Linked DNA regions of Occultella kanbiaonis. The protein of the gene in region 2 binds, or shares a complex with, the protein of the main gene of each other region. Links are inferred from orthologs where the notes say so. Each region holds a gene or a part of one and is shown on either strand. Other genes may lie near its edges.

Region 1 (3,067 bases), 180 kb from region 2 along the record:
ACCAGCAGCCCGTCGGCGTCGGCGGCCGCGGAGAGCGCGGCCCGCACCCCCTCGGCCGGGATCGGCCGGGCATCGGCTCTCCACGCGGTCAGGGCGGCGAGCCCGGAGAACACCGGGATCGCGGCGCGCCCGTCCGGCGTCGCGACCGTGACCATCGCGGCCGAGGCGCTCTTCTCCCCCGCGAGCTGCACCTGATGTCCGTTGATCTCGTGCCCGACGGCGTCGGCTCGCTCCTCCAGGTGCGCCACCACGGGCACCAGGACCCGCGCCGCGCCGAGGGCGCGGACGACCGCGCGAAGGCGCGCTCCGCCGTCGGGCTCCGAGAGCGCAGCGGCCAGACCGGGATCGGTGCCGCCGTCGTCCCCCGCGTACTTGGGGGTGGGCGGCAGCGACCGCCCGCCGCCGGCCGGCAGCGGCCGACCGTCGGGCAGCCGGTCCGGCACCGGCCTCACGGGCGGCCGGCGACGTCCAGCGCCTCGCCGAGCGTGAACGCGCCGGCATACAGCGCCTTGCCGACGATCGCGCCCTCCACGCCGACGTCGGTCAGCGTCCGCAGGGCGGCCAGGTCGTCGAGGCTGGAGATGCCACCGGAGGCGACCACCGGGGCGGTCGTGGCGGCACTGAACTCACGGAGCAGGTCCAGGTTCGGGCCGCGCATGGTGCCGTCCTTCGTGACGTCGGTGAGGACGTAGCGGGAGCACCCGTCGGCGTCCAGGCGCGCGAGCACCTCCCACAGGTCGCCGCCCTCCTTGGTCCAGCCGCGTGCGGCCAGCGTGGTGCCGCGCACGTCCAGCCCGACCGCGATCCGATCCCCGTACTTCGCGATCACCGACGCGGTCCAGTCCGGGTTCTCCAGCGCGGCGGTGCCGAGGTTGACCCGCCGGCAGCCGGTGGCCAGCGCCCGCTCGAGGGACTCGTCGTCCCGGATGCCGCCGGACAGCTCCACGGCGACGTCGAGGGTTCCGACGACCTCGGCGAGCAGCTCGGCGTTCGACCCGCGCCCGAACGCGGCGTCCAGGTCGACCAGGTGCACCCACTCGGCGCCACCTGACTGCCAGGCCAGCGCGGCGTCCATCGGGGCGCCGTACGTGGTCTCGGAGCCGGCCTCACCCTGGACCAGGCGCACGGCCTGACCATCGGCGACGTCCACGGCGGGCAGCAGTTCGAGGCGGGTACTCACAGGGGATCTGGGTCCTTTCGGGGGTGCGGCGCGTTCGGCGCCGTCAGCGCAGGGTGGCGAGCCAGTTGCGCAGCAGCTGCGCACCGGCGTCGCCGGACTTCTCGGGGTGGAACTGGGTCGCGCTCAGGGCGCCGTTCTCGACGGCGGCGACGAACGGGTGGCCGTGCTCGGCCCAGGTGACCCGGACGTACTCGGGGGCTGTGCGGGCGGCGTAGGAGTGCACGAAGTAGAAGCGTTCGTCGGCGATCCCGTCGAAGAGGACGCTGCCCTCGGGTGGGGTCACCGTGGACCAGCCCATGTGCGGCACCACCGGAGCCTCCAGACGCTCGACCAGACCGGGCCACTGGTCCAGTCCGTCGGTCCGCTCACCGTGCTCGACCCCGGCGGAGAACAGGACCTGCTGTCCGACGCAGATTCCGAGGACCGGGCGGCCACCGGCGAGCCGCCGCTCGATCATCCGTGGCGCGCCGACTCCGACCAGGCCCGCCATCACGGCGGCGAAGGCGCCCACGCCCGGCACGACCAGCCCGTCCGCGGCGGCGACCGCGTCGGGGTCGGCGGTCAGCTCCACCTGTGCGCCGACGCGTTCGAGCGCGCGCACGGCGGAGCGGACGTTCCCCGAGCCGTAGTCCAGGACCACGACCGTGGGGGCGGGTGCGGTCACGGCTTCTTCTTCCGCTGGGTCCGGCCGAACAGGCGGCCGGCCTGCCACCGGGTCAGGTTCCCGGGCTTCAGGTGACCGGGGGCCTGGTCGGGTGTGATGACGCCGAGGAGGAGGTTCTCGAGGACGTCGTCGGCGTTCGCGAGGATCAGGCCGGCGCTGACCTCGGCGCCCGGCTCGCCGTTGACGTAGTTGCGCCCGCTGATCGTGCCGGTCAGGCCCTCGTCGCCCTCGCCCAGCCGGGAGATGAGCAGCACGACGCCGGCCTTCGCCGTCCGCGAGAGCGTCCTGGCGAGATCGACGGCGGCGGCCGGTGCCCCGGTGAGGAACTCCTCTGGGTCGACCTCGTCGGCCTGCGGGAGCACTCGCACGGCGAGGCTGCCCCGTTTGATCGGCACGATGTCCGCCTCGATCTTGGCGATGGCGCACAGCCCGGCGAGGGCGGGCGCCGACGTGATCGGGGTGAGCACCACGGCGACCACGGAGCGCTTGCGGACACCGTCGGCACCGAAGGCGGGAACGGCATCGGCGCCGTCGGCCACGGGCTCCGCCGCGCCGTCGCTCGCCCGCTCGGCGCCGGCCTGCCCGGCGGCCGAACCGTCCACCGGCTGCCGGAACTGCCGGTCGGGCTCGGCGGCGGCGCCGAACGCCTCCTCGAAGGCGGCCTCGAACGCCGCCTCGTCGAACTCCTCCGGCGAGCCACCGCCGTCGGGCCGTTCGCCGGTGTCGTTCACAACGCGCCCTTGGTCGAGGGCACGCCCGTGACCCGCGGGTCGCGGGCGACCGCGAACCGCAGGGCGCGCGCGAACGCCTTGAACTGGGCCTCGACGATGTGGTGCGGGTCGCGGCCGGCGAGCAGGCGCACGTGCAGGCAGATGCCCGCGTGCAGCGCGATCGACTCGAACACGTGCCGGGTCAGGGAACCCGTGTAGTGGCCGCCGATGAGGTGGTAGACCTGCGCCTCGCTCTCACCGGTGTGCACGATGTAGGGCCGGCCGGAGACGTCCACGACGGCCTGCGCGAGGGCCTCGTCCAGGGGCACCAGGGCGTCCCCGAACCGCGAGATGCCGGACTTGTCCCCGAGTGCCTGGCGCAGCGCCTCGCCGATGCAGATCGCGGTGTCCTCGACGGTGTGGTGCACGTCGATGTCGGTGTCTCCGGTGGCACGCACGGTGAGGTCGATCAGGGAGTGCTTGCCGAGGGCGTTGAGCATGTGGTCGAAGAAC
Region 2 (3,059 bases):
TGCCCCGCCTGCACGTCGAGGGCGCCGATCCCCGCGTAGATGCGGCGCAGCGCCACTCCGACGGCGGTCACCGCGCCGATCAGCAGGAGCCCGAACCCGGCCAGCCAGATGGACCCGGTCGACACCCCGGACCCCTGGATCGCGGGCAGCACGACGCCGTCGGTGATCCGGCCGAGCAGCCAGCCGGAGGCGACCAGGCCGATGCCGTAGACCACGCTCGCGATGATCGCGATCGTGAACGTGCGCGGCTGCGAGGCGATGCCCCGGCCGATCAGGAGCAGGGAGCGTCGGACGGCGCCGCCGGACAGAGCGTGAACGGGCTCCGCGTGGCCCCCTCCGTCGTCGGGGCTGGGCGTTGCGGGGTTGCCGTCTCCGGCGGGTTCTGCGGGCACTGGCACAAGCCTACCGTCGCCTGAGGTCGGCCCGGCCCTGCCGACGCGAGTCCGGCGCAGGTGTGTGAGAACGTGGAGCCCATGTGGTCCGCGCGCGAGAAGTCCGCCCTGGTCGAGTCCCTGACGGAGGCGGGTCCGAACGCCCCCACGCTGTGCGAGGGCTGGCAGACCCGGCACCTGGCCGCGCACCTGCTCCTGCGCGGGCAGGAACCGTGGCGGCTGACCCCGCTGCCGTGGGCGCCCGACGCCGCGGACCGGCTCATCGACGACGTCGCGGACGGCCTGCGCGAGCGCGCCGCCTACACCGACGCGGTCGAGACGTTCGCGGCCGGCCCGGACGGGGCGAACCCGATGCGGCTGGTGCGCGGCCGGGCCGACGAGGCGATGAACCTGCTCGAGTACGTGGTCCACCACGAGGACGTCCGTCGCGGCGGCCCTGAGCCGTTGTCCCCGCGGGAGCTGCCGGCGCCCATGCTCGACGACATCTGGCGGCGCCTCGGTCAGTTCGCCGGGTTCGCGTTCCGGTCCGCGCCCGTCGGTGTGGTGCTGGTGGTCCCAGGGGGCCGCCGACGGCGTGCCCGCTCCGGCGCGGTGTCGGTGGCCCTCACCGGTGGTCCCCTCGAGCAGGCGCTGTTCGCGATGGGGCGCCGCGGCGCCGCGCAGGTGCAGGTCACCGGAACGCCTGACGCCGTCACCGCCTTCGAGGCCTGGGCGGCGCTCTGACGTTCAGGCCTGTGCGCGGCGGCTCAGCCCTGCGCTCAGCGGCTCAGCCTGCGCTCAGCGCACCTCGAAGCCGGCCGCCCGCAGGTGGTCCTTGACCTCGGAGATGGTGAGGGTGCGGTAGTGGAACACGCTGGCCGCGAGCAGCGCGTCCGCGCCGGTGCGGGCCGCCTCGACGAAGTGCTCGGCGGTGCCGGCGCCGCCGCTGGCGATCAGCGGTACCTGGACCCGCGCGCGCACGTCGGTGAGCATCTCGAGGTCGAACCCGGACGTGGTGCCGTCGGCGTCGATGGAGTTCAGGAGGATCTCCCCGACCCCGGCGTCCTGAGCCCGGCTGACCCAGTCGAGCGCGTCGATGCCGGTGCCCCGGCGACCCCCGTGCGTGGTGACCTCGTAGCCGGAGGGCGTGCTGACGCCGTCGGGCGTGCGGCGGGCGTCCACGGACAGCACCAGTACCTGGGAACCGAACCGGTGCGCCACCTCGGCGATGAGCTCCGGGCGGGCGATCGCGGCCGTGTTGATGCCGACCTTGTCCGCGCCCGCGCGCAGCAGGGCGTCCACGTCGTCGGTGCTGCGCACCCCGCCGCCCACCGTCAGCGGCACGAAGACCTCCTCGGCGGTGCGGGCGACGATCTCCAGCGTGGTCGCCCGCCCCTCCGTGGAGGCGCTCACGTCGAGGAACGTCACCTCGTCGGCGCCCTCGGCGTCGTAGCGGTGGGCCAGCTCGACCGGGTCCCCGGCGTCGCGCAGGTTCTCGAAGTTCACGCCCTTGACGACGCGGCCCGCGTTCACGTCCAGGCAGGGGATCACCCGCAGCGCGAGGCTCACTCGCCCGCCCCATCGGTGCCGTTCAGGGCGGACACGGCCAGCACATCGATCACGTAGACGAGCGTATCGTCACCGAACGCCTGCTCGGGCGGCACCACCAGCATCACCTGCGAGCCGACGGTCTCGTCGACCAGGCCCTCCTGCCAGCCCTGGATGAGCCCGGTGAACGCCACCGTGGTGGGCGCCTGCCCCTCCCCCCAGGTCGACTCGACGACCGCGCCGGTGCTCCAGGCGACCGTGGTGTAGCGCACGGTGACGGCCAGCCCGGATCGCACCTGGGCGCCGTCGCCCCGGATCAGCTGCACCACGCTCAGGTCCGCGGGCGGTGCGGTGTCCGGGACGGCCACGGTGGGCTCGCCGGTCTCACTGCGGGTCACCACCGGCATCCCGGCGACCGCGGGCGCCTCCTCACCCCAGGCGCGGGTGTGCAGGATGTCGTAGACGAGCACCAGCGGGTTCGGTTTGGTGGTGGTGCCGACCTCCACGCGCAGCAGCCGGGATCCCTCGGTACGACCGAGCAGGTCCTCGTACAGCGGCCCGGCATCCGCCTCGGTGAGCAGGATCACTTCCGGCTGGGCGCTGAACGTGTCCTCGATCACCTCACCGGTGACCGCGTCCACGGCGAGGAAGGAGACCATCACGGCGGCGCCGTCGACGAGCAGGGTGCCCTCGCCGGTGACCAGTTCCTCGGTGTCGGTCTCGGTGACCTCGAGCGGGGCGTCGAAGGTCACCTGCGGGTGCGCACCGAAGTTGCCACCCACGCTGACCAGGTCGATCCCGGTCGGCTCGGGTTCGTCGGGGGCGCAGGCGGCCACGGTCAGCAGGGCCATCACGGCCAGCAGACGCAGGACCATCATCCCCACCGGGCCGGGGCCGTGGGGTCGTCGAGAAGCAGGCATGATCGTCGAGTCTACGGGGCGAGGCTGGGAGTCCCCTGGGCCTGCGCCGGTGGATCGAGGCTCGCGATCAGCCGGTCCACCCGGTCGTCGACGTTGCGGAACGGGTCCTTGCAGAGCACGGTCCGGCCGGCGTTGTCGTTGAGCTTCAGGTGCACCCAGTCGACCGTGTAGTCCCGGCGGCGCGCGGTCGCCGCCGTCACGAAGTCACCGCGGAGCTTGG

The links. The genes of interacting proteins can lie anywhere in the genome.
Region 1: the proteins of hisF (region 2) and hisH are in contact, whole or in part, in a crystal structure (PDB 6RU0), measured with the Thermotoga maritima proteins. The link is inferred for Occultella kanbiaonis from one-to-one orthologs. Residues at the interface, in WP_004080486.1 of Thermotoga maritima: Met1, Leu2, Ala3, Arg5, Ser40, Glu41, Asp45, Glu46, Ala70, Glu71, Ile73, Asp74, Ile75, Pro76, Phe77, Asp98, Lys99, Ser122, Gln123, Glu161, Thr195, Leu196, Asn247, Arg249, Glu251; in WP_004080484.1 of Thermotoga maritima: Asn15, Arg18, Arg22, Arg117, Leu118, Pro119, His120, Met121, Gly122, Trp123, Asn124, Asn134, Gly135, Tyr136, Tyr138, Val140, Tyr158, Glu180, Lys181, Ser182, Ser183, Lys184, Ile185.

The regions. Positions count from the first base shown.
Region 1 is NZ_CP046175.1:2,177,419-2,180,485, reverse strand. Bases 35-3,033 are described here. They hold hisH (imidazole glycerol phosphate synthase subunit HisH), read right to left. Parts: upstream 1,845-3,033; coding sequence 1,224-1,844; downstream 35-1,223. Other genes in these bases: hisB (imidazoleglycerol-phosphate dehydratase HisB), read right to left, coding at 2,572-3,033; GKS42_RS10025 (hypothetical protein), read right to left, coding at 1,841-2,575; priA (bifunctional 1-(5-phosphoribosyl)-5-((5-phosphoribosylamino)methylideneamino)imidazole-4-carboxamide isomerase/phosphoribosylanthranilate isomerase PriA), read right to left, coding at 449-1,180; GKS42_RS10040 (SseB family protein), read right to left, coding at 35-452. In the rest of the region: more of GKS42_RS10040, read right to left, coding at 1-34; more of hisB, read right to left, coding at 3,034-3,067. UniProt on the Escherichia coli protein: IGPS catalyzes the conversion of PRFAR and glutamine to IGP, AICAR and glutamate. The HisH subunit catalyzes the hydrolysis of glutamine to glutamate and ammonia as part of the synthesis of IGP and AICAR.
Region 2 is NZ_CP046175.1:2,356,402-2,359,460, reverse strand. The notes cover bases 56-3,046. They hold hisF (imidazole glycerol phosphate synthase subunit HisF), read right to left. Parts: upstream 1,941-3,046; coding sequence 1,170-1,940; downstream 56-1,169. Other genes in these bases: pafA (Pup--protein ligase), read right to left, coding at 2,851-3,046; GKS42_RS10890 (FKBP-type peptidyl-prolyl cis-trans isomerase), read right to left, coding at 1,937-2,839; GKS42_RS10900 (TIGR03085 family metal-binding protein), read left to right, coding at 474-1,115; GKS42_RS10905 (ABC transporter ATP-binding protein), read right to left, coding at 56-392. Also shown: more of GKS42_RS10905, read right to left, coding at 1-55; more of pafA, read right to left, coding at 3,047-3,059.